3 regions of the Aureimonas sp. AU40 genome follow, and region 1 is predicted to be linked to each of the others. Evidence: riboswitches for the same ligand, from Rfam matches in the RefSeq annotation. Region 1 holds a riboswitch; each other region holds the start of a gene.
The links. A riboswitch is a leader RNA that binds a small molecule or an ion and turns the genes downstream of it on or off. The one in region 1 is predicted to bind cobalamin.

Region 2: linked by a shared signal. The riboswitch ahead of AUL32_RS24175 (putative oxygenase MesX) and the one ahead of AUL32_RS13325 (CbtA family protein) in region 1 are both predicted to bind cobalamin.
Region 3: linked by a shared signal. The riboswitch ahead of AUL32_RS17725 (ribonucleoside-diphosphate reductase subunit alpha) and the one ahead of AUL32_RS13325 (CbtA family protein) in region 1 are both predicted to bind cobalamin.

Annotation. Positions count from the first base shown of each region.
Region 1 covers NZ_BBWL01000039.1:123,115-127,092, forward strand. The annotation lists gene cobN (cobaltochelatase subunit CobN) at 1-422, opposite strand, end outside; gene cobW (cobalamin biosynthesis protein CobW) at 429-1,508, opposite strand; gene cobU (bifunctional adenosylcobinamide kinase/adenosylcobinamide-phosphate guanylyltransferase) at 1,513-2,025, opposite strand; gene AUL32_RS13325 (CbtA family protein) at 2,022-2,756, opposite strand; gene AUL32_RS26285 (CbtB domain-containing protein) at 2,876-3,136, opposite strand; cobalamin riboswitch at 3,094-3,331, opposite strand; gene AUL32_RS13335 (response regulator) at 3,458-3,835, opposite strand.
Region 2 covers NZ_BBWL01000065.1:1,233-5,210, reverse strand. The annotation lists gene AUL32_RS24180 (fumarate hydratase) at 1-1,138, shown strand, start outside; partial or broken gene AUL32_RS24895 (ribonucleotide-diphosphate reductase subunit beta) at 1,142-1,309, shown strand; cobalamin riboswitch at 1,438-1,660, shown strand; gene AUL32_RS24175 (putative oxygenase MesX) at 1,781-2,767, shown strand; gene AUL32_RS24170 (methionine synthase) at 2,796-3,824, shown strand.
Region 3 covers NZ_BBWL01000045.1:23,224-27,201, forward strand. The annotation lists gene AUL32_RS17715 (EamA family transporter) at 1-340, opposite strand, end outside; gene AUL32_RS17720 (TetR/AcrR family transcriptional regulator) at 337-906, opposite strand; cobalamin riboswitch at 1,627-1,849, shown strand; gene AUL32_RS17725 (ribonucleoside-diphosphate reductase subunit alpha) at 1,974-3,978, shown strand, end outside.

The DNA.
Region 1 (3,978 bases):
AAGCACCAGAGGCGGTCGCGCGTCTCGGGAGCGAGCGTGGAAAACCGGTCGAGACCGGGGTCGGGCTTCTCGTCGCCGGGCAGGATGGCCAAGTCGAACCCGCCCGCCCGCGCCGCCGCCAGCAGCGCCTCGCATCCATGCGGCCAGTAGCGCTCGCCGCCCAGCAGCCGCACCACGACCAGCCGCGCCCGCGCGCTCATGCGGGCGAGATAGGTGTCGACCGACATCGGGTGCGAGAGGCGCAGGAGATTGGCGAGGCGCAGCTCGGCCGAGCCGAGACCCAGCCGGCGCGCCGCGCCGGCCAGTGCCGCCAGCTCGGTGTCGGCGGCCGAGAGAAACAGGATCTCGCCCGGGCTCTGCCCGAGATCCACCGCCTCCGCGCCGTCCGCGATCGTTCCGCGCTGGGCGGCGAGGAGATGCAAGGCCGCTTACTCCGCCGCCGCCTGGGCTTCAGTGGAGGCGAGCGCGGCGATGGCGGCGCGGATCGCCCCCTCGTTTTCCTCGATCGCGTCGTGCAGGCCGATCACCACGAGACGGGTCGCGCGCGCTTCGCCGGGCGCGAAGGGCCGATCGTAATAGGCCTCGACGCGCCCGCCGACGGCCTGCACGAGAAGCCGCGCCGCCTTGCCTTCGACGGCCGCGAAGCCCTTGAGGCGCAGGATGTCGTGCGCGGCGATCAGACCCTTCAGCCCGTCAACGAACCGGTCGGGCGAAGCGAGCGGGCCAGTCTCCACCACGAGGCTCTCGAAATCGTCGTGGTCATGCGCCACGCCGCCCTCGTGCTCGATCTCGTGATGCGAGCGGCGCTCGTGGATATGGTCCTCCGTACCGCTGGCAAGGCCCAGAAGCACGTCGGCCGGTAGCTTGCCCTGGCTTGCCGTCACGAGGGCGAGCTTGCGCCCGGCGACAAGTGTCACCTCCTCGCGCACGCGCGCCAGTTCCTCGTCCGAGACGAGATCGGCCTTGGACAGGACGAGAAGGTCGGCGGCCCGGATCTGGTCCTCGAACAGCTCTTCCAGCGGGTTGTCGTGGTCGAGGCTCTCGTCGGCCTCGCGCTGCGCCTGAACCTTCGCTTCGTCATCGGCGAAGCGCCCGGCCGCAACCGCCGCCGCATCGATCACGGTGACGACGCCGTCCACGGTGACGCGGGCCTTCACCTCGGGCCAGTTGAAGGCGGCCACCAGCGGCTGCGGCAGCGCGAGGCCGGAGGTCTCGATCACGATATGGTCGAGCCGGTCCGCGTGCTCCAGCAGCTTTTCCATGGTGGGGATGAAGTCGTCGGCGACCGTGCAGCAGATGCAGCCATTGGTGAGTTCGACCACATCCTCCTCGCGGCAGGTCTCCACGCCGCAACCTTTCAGGATGTCACCGTCGACGCCGAGATCGCCGAACTCGTTGATGACGAGGGCGATGCGCCGGCCCTCGGCATTCTGCAGGAGGTTGCGGATCAGCGTGGTCTTGCCGGCGCCGAGAAAGCCGGTGACGACGGTGGCGGGAATCTTGCGCATGGGATCAGCCTTTGAGAGGGAGGGGCAGGCCGGCGGCGACGAAGGTGACGCGGTCTGCCAGCGCTGCGATCTGTTGGTGAAGACGCCCGGCCTCGTCGCGAAAGCGCCGGGCGAGCTTGTTTTCGGGGACGATGGATAGGCCGACCTCGTTGGAAACGAGCACCACGAAACCGGGCAGGGGGCCGCGCAGCGTCTCGCACAGGCGCGCCGCCTCGGCCGGAATGTCGGCCTCGCCGAGGAGGAGATTGCTGAGCCAGAGCGTCAGGCAGTCCACCAGGAGGGCGCGGCCCTCGCCTGCCTCGCGCCGCAGCGCGCCGGCGAGATCCAGCGGCTCCTCCACCGTCAGCCAGGGCGCGGGGCGGCGCGCTTGGTGATGGGCGATGCGCTCCTCCATCTCGGTATCGAAGGCCTGGCCCGTCGCGAGATAGACGGGCTGGAGGCCGGAGGCCATGACGAGGGTTTCGGCATGGTGGCTCTTGCCCGAGCGCGCGCCGCCGAGAACGAAGTGAACGCTCACGCCGAGAGGGCCGCGGCCCGGCGCTCGTTTCGCACCAGCCGATCGCTGGCGAGCCCGGCGCCGAGCCCGATCAGCACCCAGAACAGGGCCGAGACGGCGAGCGAGGCGACGGCGAACTCGGCCGCCAGCGTCGGCGGAATGGGGCTGGCCAGATCGGCGGGATGGGGCGCGGCGAAGAGATGCGGCGCGACGAGAAGCGCGAGGCCCGCGAGCCGGGCGGCGGTGGAGCCGCGCAGAACGACCAGCCAGAGCCCGGCCACGGATGCGCCGACGGTGGCGAGCCACCAGAGCTGGCGCGCGGCCAGATCGGCGGCCGGCATGGCGGGAAGCTCCGGCGGCAAGCCGAGCGCGGGCGCGAGCGTCACGGCGCCGAAGCCGGCCAAGCCCCAGAGCGCGCCGTTGCGAAAGGTGATCGGCCGGTTGGCGGCAAGGCTTGCGGCGGCGAGCAAGAGCGCGAAGCCGCAGCCGAGCACGAGATTGGCCAGGATCGAGCCGCCGGTACGGCTTTCCACCAGCGTCGTCGTCTCGCCGCCCTCGTGGCCGGAATGGGCGAGCGCGGGGGAGACGAGGGCTAGGCTGGCGGCATGGTCGTGGCCGGCGGGCGCGCCGCCTTCCTCGTAGACTTCCGCCGCGAGGATCAAGGGAACGAGCTTGGCCTGCTGAACGGGCGTGACGAGCAAGCCGGCGAAAAGGCCGGCGAAGATCGCGGCCGAAAGGGTGCGGGTGAGCATGGGCGAAATCCTGCGCGCGGACGGCGCCTCGCTGGCGAGCGAGCGCGCGTCCGAAAAGACGAGACGAATCCGGGTTCAGCGTCGGCCGGCGAGACGCGGTGCGACGGAGCGGGGAGGCGTCAGTGGCAGGGAAGGCCCATGGCGTGGCGGGCGTCGTGCGCGGTGTCGTGCAGCGCGTCGGCGCTGGCAAAGCCCGCGCCCCAGACAAGGAATGCGCCGAGCGACAGGGCGAAAGCGGCGACGAGGAGGCGCGTCTGCGCCGGTGCGTCGGTGTGGGGAACGGCCGGTGCGGCGGTTCGGATCATGGCATCAACCTCCGTGACGGCGGCCGACATGGCCGCCTTCGCAAGGGATGGCAGGTCTCCTGGCTCGCGGGTCACGGGTCCTCTCCTGCCTTCCCGGGTCGCAAGGCCCAGTGGCGTTTCCGGCGGAAAGACCGCCGGTGGAGAAACCTCGCCGCTCTACAGTCGCGGGGTCGGCTGCGATCCGGGCCCTTGGTTTAAGTCGGCCCTTCGCATTCCCTCTTAGCCCGCGCACGCATGTCGCGCCGCGGGACCATCCAGCGCGGGAGGATAACCCCCCTGGGCCTCAAGTCAAACGATTCAGGGGGATCGCCGGCGAAGGGCAGCGGGCAGTCGGTCATCTCGTCAAGCTGCGGATGCGCCGTCCGGCTCATGCCAGCCAGGCGGCGCATTCGCCTGTCAGCCGGTCGGCATCGCCTTTTCCAAGGCGCTGAGGATCAGGGCCGAACTGACAGGCTTGGGCAGGAAGCGCGCCTGCCGGGGCAGGTCGCTCGCGTCCGGCTGAACCCGGCCGGAGCAGACCACGATCGACACCTGCGGCCAGCGCGCGGCGACCTGGCGCGCCAGATCGATCCCGTCGATCGGGCCGGGCATCTCGATGTCTGTGTAGAGCAGTTCGATGGTTTCGGTGTCCGCCAGATGGCGGAGAGCCTGGGTCGTGTTGGCGGCTTCCAGCACGGTGAAGCCGGCGTCCTCCAGGAGGTCGACGGCCTCCATGCGCAGGAGGGGTTCATCCTCGGCGACGAGGGCAACGGCATGTTTTGCTGGCGTGCTCATGTCCGATAAAGGCGCGAACACCGGAAAGGTTTCCAGTCTACGAACCCAGCCAACGACTTGCTTCGAATCGCCATTTTTCTGTGTCGGTCCGCATTGGTCCGCCGGTTCGAATCAGCCTCCGAAATCAGCGACGGCAAGGCTGG
Region 2 (3,978 bases), on a different contig from region 1:
GCATGTGGAGATCGTGGCCGGCGACGAGGTCCGCGTCACCGTCGCGGCCAAGGGCGGCGGTTCGGAGAACAAGGCCAAGTTTGCCAATCTCGCGCCGGCCGCCTCGGTCTCGGACTGGGTGGTCCAGACGGTGGAGACGCTGGGCGCCGGCTGGTGCCCGCCGGGGCTGCTCGGCATCGGCGTCGGCGGAACGGCCGAGAAAGCCATGCTCATGGCCAAGGAGTCGCTTCTCGAGCCAATCGACATGGCCGAACTGATCCGGCGCGGCCCGGCCTCGCCGCTGGAGGAGATGCGGCTCGACATCTTTGAGCGTGTCAACGCGCTCGGCATCGGCGCGCAGGGGCTGGGCGGGCTGACGACGGTGGTGGACGTGAAGATCCGCTCCTATCCCTGCCACGCCGCCTCGAAGCCCATCGGCCTCATTCCCCAATGCGCCGCCGACCGGCATCTCACCTTCACGCTGGACGGCTCCGGCCCCGCGCGGCTCACCCCGCCCGATCTGTCTCTCTGGCCCGAGATCGACTGGGGCGAGCAGACGGCACAGGCGCGACGCGTCGATCTCGACCGTTTGACACGAGAAGAAGTGGCGACTTGGCGTGCCGGCGAGACGCTGCTCCTGTCGGGGCGGATGCTGACGGGCCGGGACGCCGCGCACAAGCGCATGGCCGACATGATCGGGCGCGGCGAGCCGCTGCCGGTCGATTTGAGGGACCGGGCGATCTACTATGTCGGCCCCGTGGACGCGGTGCGCGACGAGGTGGTGGGCCCCGCCGGCCCGACCACGGCCACCCGAATGGACGGCTTCACCGAACTCGTCCTGGACGCCACCGGGCTCCTCGTCATGATCGGCAAGGCCGAGCGTGGGTCAGCCGCGATCGAGTCCATCAAGCGCCACGGCGCGGCCTATCTGATCGCCGTCGGTGGCGCCGCCTATCTCGTCTCCAAGGCCGTCAAGCAGGCCCGCGTCCTCGCGTTTGCCGACCTCGGCATGGAGGCGATCCACGAATTCGTCGTGGAAGACATGCCCGTAACGGTCGCGGTGGACGCGCAGGGGCATTCGATTCACCAAACGGGCCCCTCGCAATGGCGCAAGCCCCACCTCACCCTCGGCGGTGCCGCAGCTGAACGTGTGACCTGAGAGTTCATCGGCAACCGCCCCTGCGCACAACTCGGGCTGGCTTCCGTGTTCCCGGAAGCGGAGAACCCGTTCCCCTGGATGTCGGAGGTCATGGACCTCAGCAACGAGAAGAACTTCTTCGAAACCCGTGTCATCGAATACCAGAACGGCGGCGCGGTAGCCTGGGACTAACCGGCCGTGCCCGTACGAACGGGGTGAAGGATCGTGACTGCGGCTCTCGGACCGTTTGCGGCATGAAACTTCGCATGCGGACATAAAGATGTCCTTATGTCTTCATTGACAACATGGTTGCGGGCGTGCTGAATGCCGCCTGTCGAGGTTCCCCGTTCCAGACATGGCGATGGGGCTAAGACGGGAAGCCAGTGGTGTCCCTCCGGGGCAGAGTCTGGCGCTGCCCCCGCAACTGTAAGCGGCGAGCGGCGGATCCATCGTGTGTCACTGAGCCTCGCAAGAGGTTCGGGAAGGCCGGAACCGCCGCAGCGACCCGTGAGCCAGGAGACCTGCCTCCGACGCGAAACGTTCCTCGGACGGGGGTTCCTCCGGTGGATCGCGCCTGGAGTTCGTGCCCTTGGCCGTCGGCGTCGGGGCGCTCGCCCTCGCGCGTTCTTCCTTCGGCCCTCGCCTGACCAAAGACGGTGGGTCATGACGAACAGCGCCTTCGCCTTTACGATCAGCAGCGTTCCGTTCAACGAGGACTATCGTCCCGCCGACCGCACGCGCATCACCACGAACTTCGCCAACCTCGCACGAGGGGAGTGTCGTCGCGAGAACCTGCGAAACACCTTGGCGATGATCGACAACCGCTTCAACTCCCTCATGCATTGGGACAATCCGATGGGGGATCGATACGCGGTCGAGCTTCGGATCGTCACCGCCGACCTGACGGTCGGCCTGCGCGACGGGGCCGAGACCTTCCCGCTGATCGAGATCCTGGCAACCACCGTCGTCGACAGGCGCACCGGCGAGCACCACGACGGCATGATCGGCAACAACTTCTCCTCCTATGTCCGCGACTACGACTTCAGCATCCGCTTGGCCGACCACATCCGCGAGAACCCCGATGGCGGCGCGCCGGACGGGTTCGGCGAGCTGCACGGCAACCTGTTCAAGCGATTCTTGGCCTCTGGCGCCTACAGGGACCGGTTCCCGAAGCCGCCGGTCATCTGCCTCAGCGTGTCCAGCCGGGAGACCTATCGCCGAACCGCGAACGTCCATCCCATCCTCGGGGTGGAATACGGGACTGACCGCCTTTCCAGAACCGACGACTACTTCGCAAGGATGGGGATGCGGGCGCGCTATTTCCTGCCGCCGGGCGGCGCCGCGCCCTTGGCCTTCTACCATCTCGGCGACCTGACGGGTGACTATTCCAACGTCGAGCTGGCCAGCACGGTCGCCACGATGGAGACCTTTCAGAAAATCTATCGCCCGGAGATCTACAACGCCAACTCACCGGCGGCGGAACACTACCGGCCGAGCCTGAACCGCCAGGACTATTCCCTGACCCGAATTGTCTATGACCGCGACGAGCGCAGCCGGCTGGCCGTCGAGCAGGGCCGTTTTGCCGAACAGCATGTCATTCGGCCGCATGGCGCGCAGCTCGAGCGCTGGTCTGCGACTGCGGGCCTATGAACGGAACGGACACGAAAGGACCACGAGCATGACGATTCTGTTGCCGACGACCACCGCGGGGAGTTTGCCCAAGCCGTCCTGGCTCGCCGAGCCCCGCACGCTCTGGTCGCCCTGGCGGCTCGAAGGCGAGGACCTACTCGCCGGCAAGCGGGATGCCCTGCGTCTTGCCTTGGACGACCAGCGGCAGGCGGGCATCGACATCGTCGGTGACGGCGAACAGACGCGCCAGCATTTCGTCACCACCTTCGTCGAACATCTCGGTGGCGTCGACTTCGAGAAGCGCGAGGTCGTCCGGATTCGCGACCGATACGATGCCAGCGTGCCGACCGTGGTCGGCGCCGTCTCACGCACGAAGCCCGTCTTCGTCGAGGACGCGAAGTACCTGCGCGCGCAGACCGGGCAGCCGATCAAGTGGACGCTGCCCGGTCCGATGACGATGATCGATACGCTCCACGACGCCCACTACAGAAGCCGCGAGAAGCTTGCCTGGGAGTTCGCGCGGATCCTCAACGAGGAAGCGAGGGAGCTCGAGTCCGTCGGCGTCGACATCGTCCAGTTCGACGAGCCTGCGTTCAACGTCTTCTTCGACGAGGCGAACGACTGGGGGATCGCCGCCCTTGAGCGGGCCGCCGAGGGCCTCAAGATCGAGACGGCCGTGCATATCTGCTATGGCTACGGCATCAAGGCCAATACCGACTGGAAGAAGACTCTCGGATCGGAGTGGCGGCAGTACGAGAAGACCTTCCCCAACCTCCGGAAGTCCAAGATCGACATCATCTCGCTCGAGTGCCGGAACTCCCGGGTGCCGATGGACTTGATCGAGCTCATTCGAGGAAAAAAGGTGATGGTGGGCGCGATCGATGTCGCGACCGACACGATCGAAACGCCGGACGAGGTCGCGGAAACCCTGCGCGAGGCGCTCCGGTTCGTTGATCCAGACAAGCTCTACCCCGCCACCAACTGCGGCATGGCACCACTGTCCCGCGACGTGGCGCGAGGCAAGTTGAAGGCCTTGGGCGCTGGCGCGGCGATCATCCGTAAAGACCTCGCATCTTAGCAGAAGGCAGACTTTCCAAAACCTGCTTTCACTCCGCAAAAGTGAAGCGACCGGCGACAATGGACTTCGCAGATCGGGGGACTTCGCAGATCGGGCAGACCTATGTCCGCTTTTGAGCATGAGCGTAAAGGCCTGGAACGGCGGTGGTCGGGCG
Region 3 (3,978 bases), on a different contig from region 1:
GCGACAAGACCTCGTCCGCGAGAACGAAGCCGCCGATCGTCGCCAGAACGGGCACCGTGCCGCGCACGATCGGGTAGACCTGCCCGAGATCGCCGTGGCGATAGGCGGCCACGAGGAACAGGCTGTAGCCGGTCTGCAGGAGCGAGGAGAGCAGGAGAAACGGCCAGGCGCCGGCGGGCGGCAGGGGCAGGAGCAAGGCGAAGGGCAGCGCCACGGGAACCATCGTCAGGCTCATCACGGTGACGACCCAGAAGCGGTCGGCGCCCGAGCGCAGGAAAGCGTTCCACGAGGCATGGGCGAACGCGGCCGAGAGAGCGAGGCCGATGACGAGCGGACTCACGAGCGAATGCCCGCCCGGGCGAGAAGCGCCTGCGTGCCATCCCGCAGCCCGCGGATCGCCTCCTCGGCCCGGCCCATCTGCGCCTTGAGGGTGGCGCCCTCGAAGAGCATGGCGAGCACCGCTGCGGTTCGCGTCGCCTGCGCCTTGTCGGTTTCCGCCAGCAGAAGCGCGCGCAGCCGCGCCTCGAACGCCTCCTTCTGGGCGGAGGCCGCCTGAAAGACGGGATGGCGGGGATCGCCGTACTCAGCCAGCGCATGGGCGAAGGCGCAGCCATGGAAGTCGGGCCGGGCGAACCATCGCTCGTACCAGCCGACGATCGTTTCGATCCGAGCGGCGGCGTTCGGCGCAACGTCGGCCAGACGGTCGAGCTGCCTTTCGAAGCGCTCGGCGCGAAAGCGCAGGACAGCGCAGATCAACTCGTCCTTGGCTCGGAAGTGGCGGTACATCGTCATCTTCGCCACGCCCGCTTCCGCGATGATCCGGTCGATGCCGACCGCATGGTAGCCGTCCGCGCGGAACAGGCGATAGGCGGTTTCCACGATCTGCTGCCGCTTGTCGGACATCATCGGCTCGCTTGTCCCTGTAGGTGAGACAGGTCTGTATCACTTGCGGGCTACATCGGCAATCCGAACGATCGTGCATCCGCTTTCGGGAAGGCTCTGCCAACCTCTTCGAGGTCGGAGGCATCATGGCCTGCAAAGCAGTTGGGGACGGTCTTCGCCAGCCCACCAGCGTCATCAACTGGCTCGGGATGCACCAACAGGCCGGACGGAGGACTGCACCCGACCAACTTCGCAAAGCATCGGACTGCCGCTCGTAACAGAGGAGACCTCCACGGAGGACACCGCGTCTGTGATAGGATGGCGCGTTGTTCAGACTTGGAAGGAGCTGAGATCGGCGAACCTCCTCCCCATCGGTCGGATTGCCTACGCGAACGAAGACGGGTTTCTCTTACGGATCGGCTGCCCGGACGCCATCACGCCTTGGGTTGAACCGCTGCGAGCCGTTTGCGAGGCCGTTCGCGACGGTCTTTCGGAGAAGAATGCCCTGCCCGTGCCGACGCGGTATGGGGTGCCTGTGGATTAACCGTTTTCCCTTTGTTCGAACTCGTCTGGTTCGTCGCGCCGCCAAGGCAATGCACTCCTTCTCGACGGCAGCGCCATCCCGAGACGTCAGCGTCACCCTGGGTTTCCCTGTCCGTCATGATCTCGACGGGGCGGGACTCACCGCAAGCCGGATTTGGGGATAAGGGCCGAGAGCGCGTTGACTCACCGGGTGGTTGCCGCACCATATGCGGCAGTCACGGTCCGCCGCGTCGCAAGATGTGGTGGCTAAGAGGGAACCCGGTGAGCTGATCCAGAGATGGAACGGCGAGGCCGGGGCTGCCCCCGCAACTGTAAGCGGCGAGCCCTTCGTCCAATCCGCGCCACTGGAGCGAAGCTCCGGGAAGGCCGGACGGAAGGCGTTTGACCCGCGAGCCAGGAGACCTGCCGCGACTTGCTTGAACCTTCCCTGGGCGGGGTGTCCCGGTGGATCGTGTGCCTGTCGCGGCTTGGGTCCCTCGGTCCAGGGTCTCCTGCGCCGTTTTGCATGCGTCCGCTCGGCCTTTGCCTCCACTCGCTGGAGCAGCCGAATGTCTCTTCTTCCGTCTTCCGCAGCCTTGCCGTCGCCGTTTCCGGCCCTGTCCGTCGATGCCGATGCAGCCGATCTCGCATCTTCGCTGGCAGCGCGCGTCCTGCGCCGCAATGGCGCCGTCTCAGGGTTCGACGCTTCGAAGATCGCAGTCGCGATGACCAAGGCGTTCCTTGCCGTCGAGGGGCGGCAGGCCGCCGCCTCCACCCGCGTCCACGACACGGTGCGGCGCCTGACCGACGAGGTCGTCGCCGCGCTCGCTCGTCGCTCGGGCGGCGACCGCCTCCTGCACATCGAGGACATCCAGGACCAGGTCGAACTCGCGCTGATGCGCTCGGAGCATCCGAAGGTCGCCCGCGCCTATGTCCTCTACCGCGAGGAGCACGCCCGCGCCCGCGCGGCGCAGGCCACCGCGTCGCAAACACAAGCCGCGCCCGCGTTGTCCGTGCGGCAGGCGGACGGCTCCCTCGCGCCTCTCGACGAGGCCCGGCTGGCCCGCGTCGTGACGGAAGCATCCGACGGCCTCGACGGCGTGTCGCCGGATGCGATCCTCGTTGAGACGCGGCGCAATCTCTACGACGGGCTGAGGCTCAGCGAACTCGCCGAGGCGCCTGTCATGGCGGCGCGGACCCTGATCGAGACCGAGCCGAACTATGCCTTCGCCTCGGCCCGGCTTCTTCTCGACAAGCTGCGCGGCGAGGCCCTGTCGTTCCTCGCCGGCTCGCCCAGGACGGCGACGCAGGCCGACATGGCGGCGCTCTACGCCGAGACCTTCCCGGCCTATCTCGACCGGGGCATCGCGGCCGGGCTGATCGATCCCGAGCTTGCCCGCTTCGACGTGGCGCGATGTGCTGCGGCGCTGACATCGGAGCGCGACAATCTCTTCCAGTTCCTCGGCCTGCAGACGCTCACCGACCGCTACTTCCTCCAGACGGAAGGGGTCCGCTTCGAGCTGCCACAATGGTTCTTCATGCGCGTCGCCATGGGATTGGCGTTGCGCGAGGTCGATCGCGAAGCCCGCGCCATCGAGTTCTACGAGCTTCTGTCGAGCTTCCGCTTCATGGCCTCGACCCCGACGCTGTTCAACGCCGGGACCCCGCGCCCGCAGCTTTCCTCCTGCTTCCTCACCACCGTCGCCGACGATCTCGGGGGCATCTTCAAGGCGGTGAAGGACAACGCGCTGCTTGCTAAATATTCCGGGGGCTTAGGCAACGACTGGACGCCGGTGCGCGGCCTTGGCGCCCACATCAAGGGCACCAACGGCCAGAGCCAGGGCATCGTGCCCTTCCTGAAGGTCGCCAACGACACGGCCATCGCCGTCAACCAGGGCGGCAAGCGCAAGGGCGCGGTCTGCGCCTTTCTCGAGACCTGGCATATCGACGTCGAGGAGTTCCTCGACCTGCGCAAGAACACGGGCGACGACCGCCGGCGCACGCACGACATGAACACGGCGCATTGGGTGCCGGATCTTTTCATGCAGCGCGTGGCGGAGAACGGCGACTGGACCCTGTTCTCGCCCGACGAGGTGCCGGGCCTGCATGACCTTTACGGGCGGGCCTTCACTGAGGCCTACGAAGGGCATGAGATCAGGGCCGCGCGCGGAGAAATCCGCGTCCACCGCCGCGTGAAGGCGGTCGATCTCTGGCGGCGCATGCTGACCATGCTGTTCGAGACCGGCCATCCCTGGATCACGTTTAAGGACCCCTGCAACATCCGCTCGCCGCAGGGCCATGTCGGTGTCGTGCACTCGTCCAACCTGTGCACCGAGATCACCCTCAACACCTCCGCCTCCGAGGTCGCGGTCTGCAATCTCGGCTCGGTGAACCTCGCGAGCCACGTCAACTCCGAAGGGCTTGACCGCTCGCTCCTCGCGCAAACGGTGAAGACCGCGATGCGCATGCTCGACAATGTCGTGGACATCAACTTCTACACGATCCCCGAGGCGCGGGCGTCGAACCTCAGGCACCGTCCGGTCGGCCTCGGCCTCATGGGCTTTCAGGACGCGC